DNA from 3 places in the Ruegeria sp. AH7 genome. Region 2 is predicted to be linked to each of the others. Evidence: riboswitches for the same ligand, from Rfam matches in the RefSeq annotation. Region 2 holds a riboswitch; each other region holds the start of a gene.
What was found. A riboswitch is a leader RNA that binds a small molecule or an ion and turns the genes downstream of it on or off. The one in region 2 is predicted to bind cobalamin.
Positions count from the first base shown of each region.

Region 1: another riboswitch for cobalamin. It lies ahead of ACR0JX_RS00975 (DUF1636 family protein); the one in region 2 lies ahead of ACR0JX_RS11955 (DUF1636 family protein).
Region 3: another riboswitch for cobalamin. It lies ahead of ACR0JX_RS15240 (aromatic ring-hydroxylating oxygenase subunit alpha); the one in region 2 lies ahead of ACR0JX_RS11955 (DUF1636 family protein).

Region 1 covers NZ_JBQFYF010000001.1:190,992-196,277, reverse strand. Annotated here, with positions in the region: gene ACR0JX_RS01010 (phosphoribosyl-ATP diphosphatase) at 1-90, shown strand, start outside; gene ACR0JX_RS01005 (hypothetical protein) at 156-722, shown strand; gene ACR0JX_RS01000 (CoA-binding protein) at 725-1,195, opposite strand; gene ACR0JX_RS00995 (YHS domain-containing (seleno)protein) at 1,394-1,846, opposite strand; gene ACR0JX_RS00990 (hypothetical protein) at 1,952-2,266, opposite strand; gene rlmB (23S rRNA (guanosine(2251)-2'-O)-methyltransferase RlmB) at 2,247-3,020, opposite strand; tRNA gene ACR0JX_RS00980 (tRNA-Tyr) at 3,137-3,220, shown strand; cobalamin riboswitch at 3,458-3,663, shown strand; gene ACR0JX_RS00975 (DUF1636 family protein) at 3,747-4,127, shown strand; gene cobW (cobalamin biosynthesis protein CobW) at 4,124-5,179, shown strand; gene cobN (cobaltochelatase subunit CobN) at 5,185-5,286, shown strand, end outside.
Region 2 covers NZ_JBQFYF010000004.1:306,755-312,040, reverse strand. Annotated here, with positions in the region: gene ACR0JX_RS11970 (glucokinase) at 1-613, shown strand, start outside; gene ACR0JX_RS11965 (carbohydrate kinase family protein) at 648-1,574, shown strand; gene ACR0JX_RS11960 (D-lyxose/D-mannose family sugar isomerase) at 1,594-2,259, shown strand; cobalamin riboswitch at 2,318-2,534, shown strand; gene ACR0JX_RS11955 (DUF1636 family protein) at 2,633-2,989, shown strand; gene ACR0JX_RS11950 (ABC transporter ATP-binding protein) at 2,986-3,762, shown strand; gene ACR0JX_RS11945 (ABC transporter substrate-binding protein) at 3,775-4,728, shown strand; gene ACR0JX_RS11940 (FecCD family ABC transporter permease) at 4,730-5,286, shown strand, end outside.
Region 3 covers NZ_JBQFYF010000006.1:144,938-150,223, forward strand. Annotated here, with positions in the region: gene ACR0JX_RS15235 (aminotransferase) at 133-1,260, opposite strand; cobalamin riboswitch at 1,482-1,685, shown strand; gene ACR0JX_RS15240 (aromatic ring-hydroxylating oxygenase subunit alpha) at 1,798-3,021, shown strand; gene ACR0JX_RS15245 (FAD-binding oxidoreductase) at 3,027-4,106, shown strand; gene ACR0JX_RS15250 (multicopper oxidase domain-containing protein) at 4,155-5,286, opposite strand, start outside.

The sequences.
Region 1 (5,286 bases), on a different contig from region 2:
GCCGCGCGCGACGTTGCGCTGGATGATGTGCTGGCTGAACTCGAACGACGTCAGGGCACCAGCGGTATTGCTGAGAAGGCCACGCGCTAAGTAATCTTCCGATCTGCTAGTTCCAGCTTTATGATCCTTCGAGATATCCAATAGGGGAAATCGGAATGATCAGAGCTTTGGCCTTTGTTCTGGCTCTTGTGGGTTTGGCAGCCTGCGCTACCCCTCCTCCGCAGACTGGGGATGAGGTGCAGCGTCTTGCAGTCGAGATTCGGACCTTAGGGCCCGGGATTGACCCGGAAGAGGCCGACCGCGCCGCCCGGATCGCCTATGCCTACACAGCCCAGCTGGCGCAGGAATATCAGATCACTGATCCCCCGCTGATCCACAACACGAAGGTCAACAGGGGGCTGCGGCCGCGCGGGCTGTGCTGGCATTGGGCCGAAGATATCGAGCGTCGATTGAAGCAGGAAAACTTCGAAACACTTACGCTGCATCGCGCCATCGCCAATGCCGACAACCCTTTCCGTATTGATCACAGCACAGCGATTATCAGCCGTGCCGGAGACTCGATGTATGAGGGCGTTGTGCTGGACCCTTGGCGCTATGGCGGGGTTTTGTTCTGGTCCCCGCTGTCAGATGACAGCCGATATGACTGGATTCCGCGCGATGTTGTTCTAGAAAAACGGCGCCTCGAGCAAGTGGCGCGGTTGAAACCCTATGTCGCCAACTAGGTTCAAAGCTTCGATGAGATGATGCCAGTGCTGAACCCGCCCATCCGCAGTTCACCAAACAGGCGCTGATATTCGATTTTGGGGCAACGGTTCATTACCACATCCACCCCACGGGCCTGCGCCGTTTCAGCAGCCTCAGGATGCTCGACCCCGATCTGCATCCAGATGGTCCGAAGCTTGGGGAACACCTCTAGCGCCTCATCGACGATAGGTGGAACAGCTTCGGAGCGCCGAAAGATATCGACCATATCGACAGGTTCAGAAATCTCGGACAGGGCACCACGCACCGTTTGGCCAAATAATTCCTTGCCAGCGTGGCCCGGATTGACGGGGATAACGGTATACCCTTTCAACGAAAGATAGCGCGCCACGTAATAGCTGGGCCGCACCGGGTTCATCGACACCCCAACCACCGCTATGGTTTTGGTACGTTGCAGGATAGTTTTCAGATGATCGTCGGAATAGTCAGCCATGGCCGCATCCTAATCACAGCCGCAAAAAAGAAAAAAGCGCCCAAGAAACCTTGGGCGCCAGTTGTTGGAACGAGGGACAGTGAAATGACCCGCGGCAGTTCCGTTCCGCGGTCACTGTGACATTTAGGCATGATCTAGTTAAAAAAAAGACCAAGCGCTCATTTTTGTGATGACTTTTCACAAAAAACGGAAATTCGCCTAGTCTTCGTACAGAATGACGGGCCAATTCTCTTCGGCCAGATGGATATTTGCCGTCCTGTCCTGTTCCCAAATCCGCTCAACCGCCGGGGAATGAGTGAGGTACAAACGCCCATCCACGACCTGCCAAGCCATCGGGTCAGTGCTTTTCAGAACACCATTTGCCATCGCATAGGAACAATAACCCCCGAACTGAGGCGCAAAGGCGCGCGGGTTGCTTTCAAACCGTTCGCGATTTTCCTGCGACGCAAAATGCCACTGGGCCCCTTTCCACATGACGGCAATGCTTGGTTCACCCCGAACCGGTACTGTACTGTCGAAATAGGACACTGGATCATACCCCGCCATCGCGGCGCCATCGGTCGCAAAATAGACAGGTTTGTCCTGCGCCCAAGCGAAAGGTGCAAAAGCGATGGCTGTCAGTATACCGAATATGAAACGGCGGTTTTGCATCTGGGTCCTGTAGCAAAGAATCGAGCACCTAAGATGCAATTTTTGAACCGCTGTGAAACCCCCGTTGACGTGGATGTGAACATCCTTGCGAATGCATGGCAGCCCTTAATCAAAGATGTCTTCTATAACATCCCAGGCTTCATCCAGAACACGATAGAACGTGCTCTTTTTCTTCTTCTTTTTTCGAGACTTCGGAGGTGCTGCATGGCTGATCGCCGTACGAGCAGGCTTTGATTTTTGAACCTTGTGCTTTGGCAACATCTTAAGATCGTGCAGAGGCGCACCACAGCTTGAACAACTCAGCTCGTGCCGTTTCTTCCCGGTCAGAACCAGGGCAGCCCGAGTACCGCAATAGCAGCAGGTTGCGATTTTGGACGGTCCGGAAATAGCGATCTCCTGTCTAATGGTGCCGAGAGGCATATAGGGCGATTGCGGCAGCATTTGAGACGTTCAGTGACCCAAATCCCCCGGATGCGTCAATTTTCACCAATTGATCCACAGTCTCTTTGGTCTTTTGCCGCAATCCCGGCCCTTCAGCACCCAATACCAGCGCCACAGGTCGATCCCTTTGGTTCCCCAGGGCTGTTTCAATAGTTTCATTCGCCTCGCCATCCAGACCGAGCACCAGAAACCCCATCGACTGAAGCTCGGTTATGGCATCGGCCAGATTGCGCACCCTTAGATAAGGCTGACGTTCCAATGCGCCGCTGGCGGTCTTGGCCAGTGCCCCGGTTTCAGGGGCCGAATGATGCCGGGTTCCGATCACAGCACTTGCACCCAGTACTTCGGCTGACCGAAGAATCGCACCCACATTATGTGGGTCCGTTACACGGTCCAGTAGGATCACGCGGGGATGTTCCCGTCCGATGCAGTTCTCGGCCAAACCGCCCCACTCCAGCGGCTTAACCTCAAGCGCTGCCCCTTGATGCACCGAACCCGCATCGATCGGGGCACTGAACTTGCGCGGATCAACCATCTCGGCCTCGATCCCTGCGAATTCAATGGCTTCGAGCAGTTTGTCCCGCGCGTTTCGTGTCACAATCAGGCGCAGTTTCTGGCGCTTGGGGTTCATCAAGGCGTCGCGCACGGCGTGTAAACCAAACAGCCAAACCGTTTCGGCCGCTGCTGCTTTTCGTGCCTGTTCCTTTTCAACAACCCACTTGGGTTTTTTCATTCTGAGGGCCTCCGGGCCATGAATTCGCTTTCCTGCGTCAATGCCGTATTTTCCTGTTGACGCTCCTTTGGTGCGCTAGTAATCACGCCTCCACGTCAGGTGCAACGCCTGACAGTGGGCGACAGGCCGCAAGGTGTGGCAGGGGACTGTAACTCCCTCGCGGAGACGCACGCCTGGTTCGATTCCAGGGTCGCCCACCACTCTCACAAAGCTTCCAGATCTCAGAGTAAAACGCCCCCACCATTGGCCTGTGCCTTCAGTTATGAAGAGCAGTCTAGTCATCCGTCAAACATTTGGTTCAGTGACGTGGTCACTGTTAAACCTTTCGAAAGCCGCAGGCTAAGCCCAGCCATGCCGCTCAGCGACTGCCACAGGTCGTTTTCCTGTACCCGACGTAGCGGTTGTCGGCGACACGCTTGACAAGCACCGTATCAGTGCCGCATGTCCGATCCGTTGGTGTCCTCGTAAGAGGATGAAAAGGGAATGCGTCAACGGGTTTACCGCCAAACGCAGCCGCCCCCGCGACCGTGACCGGAGAGGGTGCCCAAAGCCACTGGCCAAAGGCTGGGAAGGCAGGACATCCGACAGGGTATACACCCTGACATCCGCAAGCCGGGAGACCTGCCAGCGCCCGAAGATGAAACCGGACGGGGTGTTCCGGTGTGGGGCTTGGATCGGCCCACATGAAACCCCGTCCCCCAGATTTGACTAAGGGGGATGAGAGAGATGAGTAAAGCCGCACCAGTTGAACTGCTGGTCTGCACGACATGCCGCCGTGGCCTGGCAATCGAAGATGACGCCCAGCGCCCCGGCGCTTTGCTGCATAAGGCGCTGGAACAGGCGGGCGTGCCAGATGGGATCCATCTGAAACCCGTGGAGTGCCTGTCCAATTGTGATCAAGGATGTTCCATCGTGTTGCGTGGCGGACCCACGCGTTGGACTTTTGTCTACGAAAACCTCAACGAAACCGACCATGTCGAAACGATCATCGAAGGTGTGACCAAGTATTTGGCCACTGACGATGGTTTGGTCAAATGGCGCGAACGTCCTGAACATTTCCGCAAAAACTGTGCGGCCCGTATTCCCCCGATTGGAGCCCTGAAATGAGCAACTTAGAAAAACTACCCGTCACTGTGATCACCGGCTTTCTGGGCTCGGGCAAAACCACACTGGTCAAGCACCTGATGCAAAACCCGCAGGGAAAGCGTCTGGCCGTGGTGGTCAATGAATTCGGCGATGTCGGCGTCGATGGTGACATCCTGAAATCCTGCGCAATCCCCGATTGCCCGGCGGAAAACATCATGGAGCTCGCGAACGGCTGTATCTGCTGCACCGTGGCCGATGATTTCATCCCGACTATCGAAGCCCTGATGGCACTGGAGCCGCGCCCTGAGCATATTCTGATCGAAACCTCGGGCCTCGCCTTGCCTAAGCCGCTGCTGAAGGCGTTCGACTGGCCCGATATCCGTTCGAAAATCACCGTTGATGGTGTGATCGCGCTGGCCGATGCCGAGGCCGTCGCAGCCGGTCGCTTTGCGCCGAATGTGGCAGCGGTGGATGCTCAGCGCCTCGCCGATGACTCGATCGATCATGAAACGCCCCTATCCGAGGTGTTTGAGGATCAGATTTCCTGCGCCGATATCATCCTGCTGACCAAGCCTGATCTGGCCGGTCCCGAAGGCGTGGCCAAAGCGAAAGAGATCATCGCCGCCGAGGCCCCTCGCCCGCTACCCGTCGTTGAGGTTGCCGAAGGTGCCGTGGATGTGCGCGTCGTTCTGGGTCTTGAGGCCGCAGCCGAGGACGACATGGATGCTCGTCCGTCGCATCACGACGGTCACCACGATCACGAGCATGACGATTTCGAAAGCACCATCGTCGAGTTGCCGGAACAGTCCGATCCCGCCGATTTGGTCGCCAAGATCGAGCGCCTGGCCACCGAGCTGAACATTTTGCGTGTCAAAGGCTATGCCGCCGTTCAAGGCAAGCCGATGCGCCTGCTGGTGCAAGCCGTGGGTGCTCGTGTGCGTCACCAGTACGACCGCCCGTGGGGGCCCGGCGAGGAACGCCGCTCGCGCATGGTGGTGATCGCCGAGCATGACGACATCAAAGAAGCAGAAATCCGCGAAATCCTCACGGGTGTAACCGAGGCCGCCGAGTAAGGCCCATGCACGTCGTCTTCCGCGAAAGCCACGGGTTAGAAGAAATGGAAACCCCAACCGATCTGGGCCAGAGCCCGGCGGATTTGGTGGTGCTGTCCTTCTCGGAC
Region 2 (5,286 bases):
GCCGCCACTCGGCACGCGGCTGGTGGTCGGACCCGGAACTGGGCTGGGCGTCGGGGCGTTGCTGTATTCCGAAGGGCATTATCACACCGTCTCGGGCGAAGGAGGCCATGTCGGCCTTGCGCCGCGCCACCGGGATGAGGTTGATATCTTTGACGCGGCCCGGCGTATTGCACCCGAATGCTTCTTTGGCGACAGCCTGAGTTTGGAAGCTGAGATGTTCCTCAGCGGCACCGGATTACCGATCTTGTACCGAGCAGTAGCAATCGCGGCGGGTCAAACCAATATCTCCGCGCGCCCGGCGCGGGATATCCTGCAGGATGCGCGATCCGGCACTGATCCGCACGCGGTTCAAACCGCATCTCTGTTCACAACGCATCTGGGCGCTTTGCTAGGGGATATGGCTGTCACATTGATGCCAATTGGCGGCGTCTTTCTGGTCGGTGGCGTGGCGGAAAAAAACCGCTGGCTGTTCGGAGACAGTTTTCTGGATGCCTTCAACAATGGTGGCCGGTTCAGCGAGCTGCGGCGTGGAATGGATCTCTATGTCTCAGAACAGGTCGAATTTGGCATTGTTGGCGCTAACAACTTCTGCAAAAATGCCCTCATGCGGTAGAACCGCCTGACAATTCTCAATGAAGGAACGCGGGATGATCCTGTGCTGCGGAGAAGCGCTGATCGATATGATCACCGAGCCTACAGTCTCGGGTGCCCAAGGGTATGTACCCCATTCTGGAGGTGCAATTTTCAACACGGCGATCGCGTTGGGGAGATTGGGCGCGCCTGTTGGCATGTTGACCGGCCTGTCGTCCGATATGTTTGGTGAACAATTGGCGGATACGCTGAAAGCGAGCCATGTGGATACCTCCCATGTGATCACCAGCGACCGCCCAACCACTTTGGCGTTTGTGAAACTGGTCGATGGTCATGCATCGTACAACTTCGTTGACGAGAACACTGCCGGGCGCATGCTTCAGCCCGAGGATATGCCCGACCAACTGCCCGCCATCTCGACCCTGTATCTAGGCGGTATCAGTCTTGCCTGCGAACCCTGCGCCGATGCTTATGCTGCCTTGCTAAGCCATCACGGGACGGATCGAGCGGTGATGTTGGACCCCAACATCCGACCGGGGTTTATCCAGGATCAGACCAGATACCGCACCCGTTTGAATGCCATGATTGCGCAGACCGATATCCTCAAAGTCTCGGATGAAGATCTGGACTGGATCATTCCGGGGCCCGAAACCCATGCCGAGAAAGTGCCTTTGTTGCTGCAAGCCGGTCCCGCGGTTGTGATTGTTACACGTGGGAGCCAGGGGGCTTCGGGTTATCTACGCGATGGCTCGGAAACCACGATACCGGTTAAAGCGGTTCAGGTTGTCGATACGGTGGGGGCGGGCGATACGTTCAACGCTGGCGTGCTGGCGGAACTTCACCGTTCCGGATATCTGACCAAAGCCGGGCTGCGCGATCTGACAAAAGAAAGCCTGCGTGCAGCTTTAGCGTTGGGTTCAGATGTTGCAGCAGTCACCGTATCGCGTGCCGGGGCCAACCCGCCCTGGGCGCACGAGCTCTAGTCCCAAAAAGGGAAGTCACATGAAACGTTCCGACATCAACCACATCAAGACCGATGCACAGGCCTTTATCCAGTCTTTCGGTTTCATCCTGCCCCCCTTTGCCGACTGGTCTCCGGATCAGATGCGCAGCGCCAAGGCCGACACGATCCGCGCCCGGGGACTGGGATGGGACATCACCGACTACGGGCAAGGCAAATTTGATGAGCTTGGCCTGTTCCTGTTCACCCTGCGCAATGGGGATGAGAACGATCTGAGCCAGGGTCGTGGGATGCTTTATGCAGAAAAACTGCTGATCTCGCGCGACAAGCAGCTGTCGCCGATGCATCGTCATATCGTCAAAGCCGAGGATATCATCAACCGGGGCGGCGGCGATCTGGTGATGGAGATCTATGCCTCGAACCCCGATGGCAGCGTAGACCGCGACACACCGGTTGTGGTGCCCAGCGACGGATGCGATATCACCATCACTCCGGGCGAATTGCTGCGCCTGAAACCCGGCGAAAGTGTAACCCTTATGCCCGGAATCTGGCACGCCTTCTGGGCCGAGCGCGGGGATTGCCTGATCGGCGAGGTCTCAACCGTAAACGACGACCGCACCGATAACGTGTTCGAACAACCCATCCCCCGCTTTGCCACGATCGAAGAAGATACCGAGGCCGAGTTCCTGCTGGTTGCGGATTACTGATCTACCCCGAGATTGACCCGAGCCTCTCAGCGATTGCTTGACAAGCGTGTCTTGTCCAGAATAGCTGACCTGTGATGGTTCCCGCAGCTTTGGGTGCGGGATGAAAATGGGAATACGGTGCGGCCCCCGGAATATCGGAACAGGCCAAGTCCGTAACTGCCCCCGCAACTGTAAGCGGAGAGCGACGCCAAATCACCACTGGCCCGAACAGGCCGGGAAGGTTGGCCAAGCAACGACCCGCAAGTCAGGAGACCTGCCATCACCTGTGAAACCAACCCGGGACGGGGCGTCCTGGAAGGAGGATTGATGGCACATATGCGTCCTATCGGGACTGGCACTTTCGACACGGGCATTCTGCGCGTTGAGGATGGCCATGCATCGCGCGGCTGATCATTTTGTGCTGATCTGCTCGACCTGTCAGGGTGAGATCGAGGCCAGCGCCGCCCAAAGTCTGCTGGACGCGTTGCTACCCGACGGGTTCGCTACGCGACTGATCCCATGCATGGCAGGATGCGAACGTCCCATGGCCATCGGTCTGCAAGCCGAAGGCAAGGCGCAATACCTGTTTGGCGATATTCAAAGTACCGCCGATCTGAATGCAATCGCCGCCTTCGCCCATCAGTACCGCGACAGCGAGAGCGGCTGGACCAGCGCAACGGATCGCCCCCCCGCCTTGCTATTCAAAACACTGGCGCGTCTGCCCCGTCTTCCAAAGGCGGGTAAGGCATGAGCTTTCTGGTCGCAGAGAATCTGGAATACTACGCCCTGAATGGCGATGTGTTGCTGCAAGACGTCTCGTTCTCTTTGGAAGAAGGTGCCATACTTGCCATCGCCGGTCCGAACGGTGCCGGTAAAACAACGCTGCTGAACCTGCTCTGTGGGGTCGAACGTCTGGCGCTGGGGGACGTACGGATCAACGGTCAAAGCCTGCGCAGCCTGTCTGCGCAGGAACGCGCCAGGACCATTGCGGTTGTTGGTCAGCAGGAACTGCCCGATGGCCGCCTAAAGCTGCGCGACTACGTTGCGCTGGGTCAGATTCCCATTCAAAGCGACCGCTCGACAGAAGACCACAAGATGGACCTTGCGCGCGTTCTGCGCACGACCGAGCTAACCCATCTGGCGGATAAGCCGATGCAGCGGCTCTCGGGCGGCGAACGCCAACGCGCTCATATCGCGCGTGCATTGGCGCAGAACCCCTCGCTTTTGTTTCTGGACGAGCCCACCAATCATCTGGACCCTGATGCCAAGGGGCACATGCTGTCGCTGGTGGCCGAGCTGGGCGTGACGGTGGTGATGATCGTGCATGACCTTGTCATGATCCCGGAATTCGCCAGCCATGTCGCGCTGATGAAATCCACACGCATGACGGGCTTTGGGCCAGTCGACCAGATACTAACGCCGGATCATGTGCGCGACACGTTTGGTGTTGACTACCTGTGCTTCCAGCACGAAGGGCGCGTGATCCCGGCGCTGGATATCCGAAAACGAACGCTTTCATCTTAACAGGAGACATTGATGAAACAGAAAATTTGGTCAGCTTTGATGATCACCGGCTTGGCCAGCGGCGCGGCGGCCCATGAAGTAACCGTGGACAATTGCGGCGAACCGCTGGTGTTCGACGCCAAGCCGGAACGGCTGGTTGTGCATGACATGAACATGACAGACATGGCCTTTGCGCTGGGCCTGCAAGAACACATCGTTGGCCTGACCGGTATCACAGGTTGGTATAAGACCAGCCCTGATTTCGATAAGCTGCGCGGTGACATCCCGGAACTGGCGCCGAAATACCCAACCGTCGAAAACCTGGTTGCGGCCGAGCCCGATCTGTTCTTCGCGGGCTGGTATTATGGCATGAAGCCCGGCGGCGACGTGACCCCGGACACTCTGGCCCCGTTCGGCATCAAGACAATGATCCTGACCGAAAGCTGCGTGCATCTAGACAAGGACCGCCCTGAGGCCAGCATGGACCTGCTGTTCAACGATGTGCTGCGTCTGGGTCAGGTCATGCATGTCGAGGAAAAGGCCGAGGAACTGGTAGCAGGCTGGAAAGAACAGCTGTCTGCCATCGAAGCCAAGACCGCCGATCTGGCCAAACCCCGTGTATTCTTACTGGACGGCCCGGCAGATGCGCCCTTTACCGCTGGCAAATTCGCCATCCCCGATGCGATGATCGCAGCGGCTGGCGGCGAAAACGTCACCCATGACATGGATACCAGCTGGGGCCGCACCTCGTGGGAAGCGGTTGCTGCATCGAACCCGGAATTTCTAGTGCTGCTTGACTATCAGACCGGCAACGGGGCAGAGGACACGTTCAAGTTTCTGCAAGAGCATCCAGTGATGTCCCAAACCGATGCGGTAAAGAACGAACGTTGGATCGGCCTGCACTACGAAGAGCTGACGCCCGGACCGGCGAACATCGATGCGATCCAGAAGATGGCGGATGCGATGCACCCGACGGCGACCAACTGATATGGTCCATACGGGCCGGATAGTTGTGCTGGGGGCGGTCGTTTTGACCGCCCTTTTGCTGCTGTCGACAGTCTACGGTACAACCCCGATCCCAGTGTCGGATGTCATTGCTGCCATCGGCCTGGGCACAGGTCTGTCAGAAGGCGAGATGTCACCGCTGCATCGGATCGTGTTTGATCTGCGCCTGCCGCGTGCGCTGTTCGCCGCTGTCATCGGTGCAGGGCTTGGTGTCGTTGGGGTGGTTCTGCAAACCACCACGCGCAACGACTTGGCAGATCCGTTTCTATTCGGTCTCTCGTCGGGCGCGGCTGCGGGCGCTGTTCTGGTCATCACGGTCACCGGCGATGTGCTGGGCATATGGACCCTACCGCTGGCTGCGTTTTGCGGCGGCCTGATCGCATCAGGCATCGTGCTGGCCTTGGTCCAGGGGTTGCGCACAAGTGCACCGGAAAAACTGATCCTGGCGGGGCTTGCCGTGTCTTTCCTGTTCTCCGCCATCACCAACTATCTGATCTTTTCCGGAGACAACCGCGCCGCCCATTCGGTGATCTTCTGGAT
Region 3 (5,286 bases), on a different contig from region 2:
TTCATGCCCTCTACAGCATGCGATCTGACATCTACCAATTTCATGGGATTTGTCGTCTCTTTTGATCGGACAGGACGTTTGAGACTGCGTTAGACAGGTTTAATCTATATTCTTGCGCGGCCGTTCGGCGCGCTACGACTTGGCGTGGCGTGCCAGAAACTGCGAGAACCGGGCCAGCCCGGCTTTCAAATCTTCGGTTGGGTTGGTGTATCCAAGCCGCAGCCAGCCCTCCATGTCCATTGCGCTGCCCGGCGTCAGCATCACACCTTCTTCTTGCAACAGCGTCACGCATAGATCGCGCGAAGACATTGGTAGTTCGTATTTCAACAAGGCCGTAGTGCCGGATTTTGGCGGCACCCAGCTAAGCAGCGGTTCGTTTACGATCCAATCCTGAACGATCCGCAAGTTTTCGCGAGTGATCCGGTGCGCCCGCGCCAGTATCTTGTCGCGATGTTCCAGCGCCATGGCGGCTAGCATTTCGTCGATCTTGCCGACCGATATCGTGTTGTAGTCCCGGTGGATCATCACGTCATGCAGCAACTCTTTGGGTCCGGCGATCCAGCCAACCCGTAACCCGGCCAGCGAATAGGCCTTGGACATGCCTGCCGTGCTGATCCCTTTTTCGTACAGGTCTGCGACTGCGGCGGTGAAGCCGTCGCCTGTCTGATCTGTTCCGCGATAGACCTCGTCACAAAGCAACCAGGCATCGACACCACGTGCGATTTCGACGATTTGTTCCAGCAATGTGCGATCCATCAGCGACCCTGTCGGGTTGTTGGGATTGTTGATCGCAATCAGGCGCGTATCGGATCGCACCATCGCCCGCAACTCGTCCAGATCGGGCAAAAAGGCGTTTTCAGGCCGTAAGTGCAGCAGTTCGATTTCGGCACCGATGCTTTCGGGGATGGAATAGTGTTGCTGATAGGTCGGGATTACAGAGATCACGTGATCACCACGCGAAACCAGCGTCTGATGCACCAGAGAGTTCGCGCCGATGGTTCCGTGCGTTGTTAGGATATTATCACGGCCCTGACTGTCATACAGGCCACAGATCGCATCGCGCAGGCGTTCTGATCCTTCTATTTCGCCATAGGTCATCTTCATGGATGACAGATCATTCAGAATGCTATTGTGCTGACCCGCCATGTCGAACAGTTCGCCCAGCGTGATGGATTGAACGCAGGTCTCAGCCAGATTGAGTTCGCAGGTCGTCTCGAACTCATTCATCCACATCTCAACACCAAACGGTCTGATTTCCATTGGGGCTCTCCTACTTTCAGCATTTGGGGCGATGGCACGCAACGGACGCACGGTTATGAAGATGTCTTATACCGCCAAACCAGCCAAGCGGAAGATTGCGGGTTTGTGCCTGAAATGTATCCAGGGGTTTTACTGCACAAACCCGGATCCGACCCGAACATCGAGATGTCTGTTTTGAAACTGAAAATGTCGCAAGTCTCTCAGCATAAGAACCGCGCGACTCTATCCTGTGCATGTGAGGTGCCGTTGTTTGAGTCTCAGACAGCGGAGAATTGGGAAGCCGGTGAAATTCCGGCACTGCCCCCGCAACGGTAAGGAAGGTCAGGTTCGGCAATCAACCACTGGGACGAGGATCCCGGGAAGGTGTCGCAACCGGGCGCAAGCCCCTTTCAAGTCCGGAAACCAGCCTTGCAGATATGTCAAACCGCGGGTGGCGGTGGGGGCACATGTTTCGGACGTGATCCTCGCGCGCCTCCGGACGGTTCCTCCTTGTCATCTGCCCAAGCAATGCCGCGGGGCGCGGCAGGAGAGCCAGAAATGAACAGCATTCAAAGCCTGTTGGCACGTCGCATCCCTGATCACGCGCTCGAGCAGGCGTTTTATACAGACCCCCAGGTATTTCAGGCCGATCTTGAAGCCATCCACTATCGCGATTGGCTGTTTGCCATTCCGGCCTGCGAGCTGGTGAAAGCAGGGGACTACGTAACCTATACTGTGGGTGCCTACCGCGTTGTCATTGTGCGTGGTGCCGACAACCAAATCAGGGCATTTCACAACACCTGCCGCCACCGTGGTTCGATCATCTGCAAGGCTGCAAAAGGCAATGCGCCTAAGCTGGTTTGCCCCTATCACCAATGGACCTACGAGCTCGATGGTTCATTGCTGTGGGCGCGCGATATGGGGCCGGATTTCGATCCGAAACAGCATGGGTTGAAGACCGTCCATTGCCGTGAGCTTGCCGGGTTGGTTTACATCTGTCTTGCGGACAACGCCCCAGATTTCGACATGTTTGCCAATACCGCGCGCCCTTATCTGGAGCCGCATGATTTGGGCAACGCCAAAGTGGCTTTTGAAAGTTCGATTGTTGAGAAAGGCAACTGGAAGCTGGTTTGGGAAAATAACCGCGAGTGTTACCACTGCGGTGGCAACCATCCCGCGCTATGCCGCACATTCCCTGATGATCCTGCAGTCACAGGGATCGAAGGGGGTGAGACGCCGCTGCATATGCAAGCCCATTTTGACAGGTGCGAAGCCGCCGGGATGCCCTCGCAATTCTACCTGCATGATGACGGGCAATTTCGTATGGCCCGGATGCCTCTGAAAGAAGGGGCGCAAAGCTATACGATGGATGGGAAATCCGCCGTGCGGCGCTGGCTTGGCCGGTCGCCTTTTGCGGATGCAGGGGCGTTGTTGAAATTTCACTACCCAACAACCTGGAACCACTTTCTGGCTGATCATTCCATCGTGTTCCGCGTCACACCAATCAGCCCGATTGAAACCGAGGTCACAACCAAATGGCTGGTTCACAAGGATGCCGTTGAAGGGGTCGATTACGATCTGAAACGTCTGACCGAGGTCTGGATTGCCACCAATGACGAAGACCGTCAGGTGGTCGAGGATAATCAGTTGGGTATCAACAGCCCGGCCTATCTGCCTGGCCCGTATTCGCCGACGCAGGAATCTGGTGTGCTGCAATTCGTGGATTGGTATTGCAACACGTTGGCCGGTCGGACGGCCCTAGAAACAATCGCGGCGGAGTAACGGTGATGAAAGATCTCAACGCGGTTGCGAATATCTGGCAGGACAGCGAAACACTGGAATGCGTCTCGGTCGTGCCCGAGTTGGCCAACACTGCCAGTTTCACCTTTCGCGCTCCATCCGGCTCGATGTTTGCGTACCATCCAGGGCAGTTTCTGACCCTTGAAATCCCGGCTCCTGGACAGCCGGGTGGGATTGTGCATCGCACTTACACGATCTCTTCTTCTCCCTCGCGGCCACGGTCGATCACCATCACTGCCAAGGCCCAGCCCGACAGTATTGGAACGCGCTGGATGCTGGACAACCTGCAACCCGGCATGCGGATCAAAGCCATCGGACCAGCCGGGTTGTTTTCGAATGTTGAAAGCACCGCTGGCAAATATCTGTTCATCTCTGCTGGGTCCGGGATCACGCCGATGATGTCGATGACCACCTGCATGTGGGATGAGGGGCGTGATCTGGATATTGTCTTTATCAACTGCGCCAAGCGACCGTCCGAGATCATCTTTCGCCAGCGGCTGGAACACATGGCCAGCCGAACCCCTGGCCTAGATCTGAAATTCGTTGTTGAAGAGCCCGATCGCTATCGCCCTTGGACGGGGTATCAGGGGCAGTTCAACCAGTTGATGCTGGGCCTGATGGCGCCTGACTATTTGGAGCGTGAAGTCTATTGCTGCGGCCCGGAACCGTTCATGCAGGCGGTACGCGATGCTCTGGTCGGGCTGGGCTATGATATGGACAACTATCATCAGGAAAGCTTTGGTGCCCCGGTTGAAACCGAGGCCGATCAGCCAGAGCTGGATGATGTTATCCCAGATGATGACAGCAAGGCTGAGATTGTGTTCGCAAGCTCCGGCGTGACTGCCAAAGTTGCCGAAACCGACACGGTTCTGGTCGCTGCACGGTCGGTTGGGTTGAACATCCCCTCGGGCTGTACGTTCGGCGTTTGCGGGACCTGCAAGGTTAGAAAAACAGCAGGTGAGGTGCATATGGTTCACAATGGTGGGATATCCGAAGACGATATCGAAGCCGGTTACATTCTTGCCTGCTGTTCCAACCCGATCGGTAAGGTAGAAGTAGAGGTTTAGTCTCAAAACCGCCCCGGGATGCGCCCCGGGGCAGTTTGTTTATTCGGTCTATGACACGGTGAACTGCCCCATCATGCCGCAATCTTCATGTTCCAGGATGTGGCAGTGATACATATAGGGCGCGTCAGAAAGCGCATTATGGTCGAACCGCACCAGAACTTCGGACCAGCCATCCTCGACATGGACCATATCTTTCCAGCCTTGCGCATAGGCGGGGACGGGGTCTCCGTTTTGCGAGAGAATGCGGAAGGAACAACCGTGGATGTGAAAGGGGTGCAGTTGATCATCAACTGAGATACGCCAGATTTCGGTATCGCCTTTTCTGACCGTCTCATCAATCCGGTCCATTTTCATTGGCAAACCGTTGATGGCCATCGCGCCTGCATTGCCGCAGAAATTGTCCCACGCCAGCGCAAGTGCGGCAAGATCTGCCCCTACATTCATGTTCAACTCAAAGGATCGCGTGACTGTCGCCTCAGAGGGTTGGGCTGGGGAGAGATTGGCAAGTTTGGTCGGCATTGACCCGGTAAAACCGGTCTGTGCGGTTCTCGCCAACCGCAAAGCAGTCACTGTTTGGCTCCCTCCAAAAAGGTTGGCAAAGAACCCGCCACCGTTCCCGCTCAGATTGACATTCAAGGCGTTCGCCTCAAGCGCGCTCAAATCTACGAGCACCTCATACCTTTCACCAGGCGACATCAGGATGCTCTCCGCCTCGACGGGTGCGGGCAGAAACCCTCCGTCCGATGCAATCACCGTGATGGGTCCGGTTTCCATCGACAGGCCAAGGAAGCGCGCGTTACAGGCATTCAGAATGCGAAGCCGCACAAGGCCGGTCGGAACCGCTTGCGCAACGGGTGCGATGGCGCCGTTAACGATAAGGGTATCGCCTTCAAAGCCATCCTCAAAAACGGCCGCAGACACATTGTAGCTCATGGGTCCATTTGCATCGAACATCTTATCCTGAAGGATCAGCGTGAAGTCATCGACGCCATAGGTCTGCGGCAAATCGGCTGAAAGGCTGCCGTCATCTTCGACCAACAGGACACCGGCAAGCCCTTGATAGGTCTGGCGCGCGGTTTTGCCATGCATATGCGAATGAAACCAGTTCATCGAAGCGTGTTGAACAATCGGCACATCCGGCGACCAGACGCTGCCATGCGCGATCTCTTGATGCGGCCCG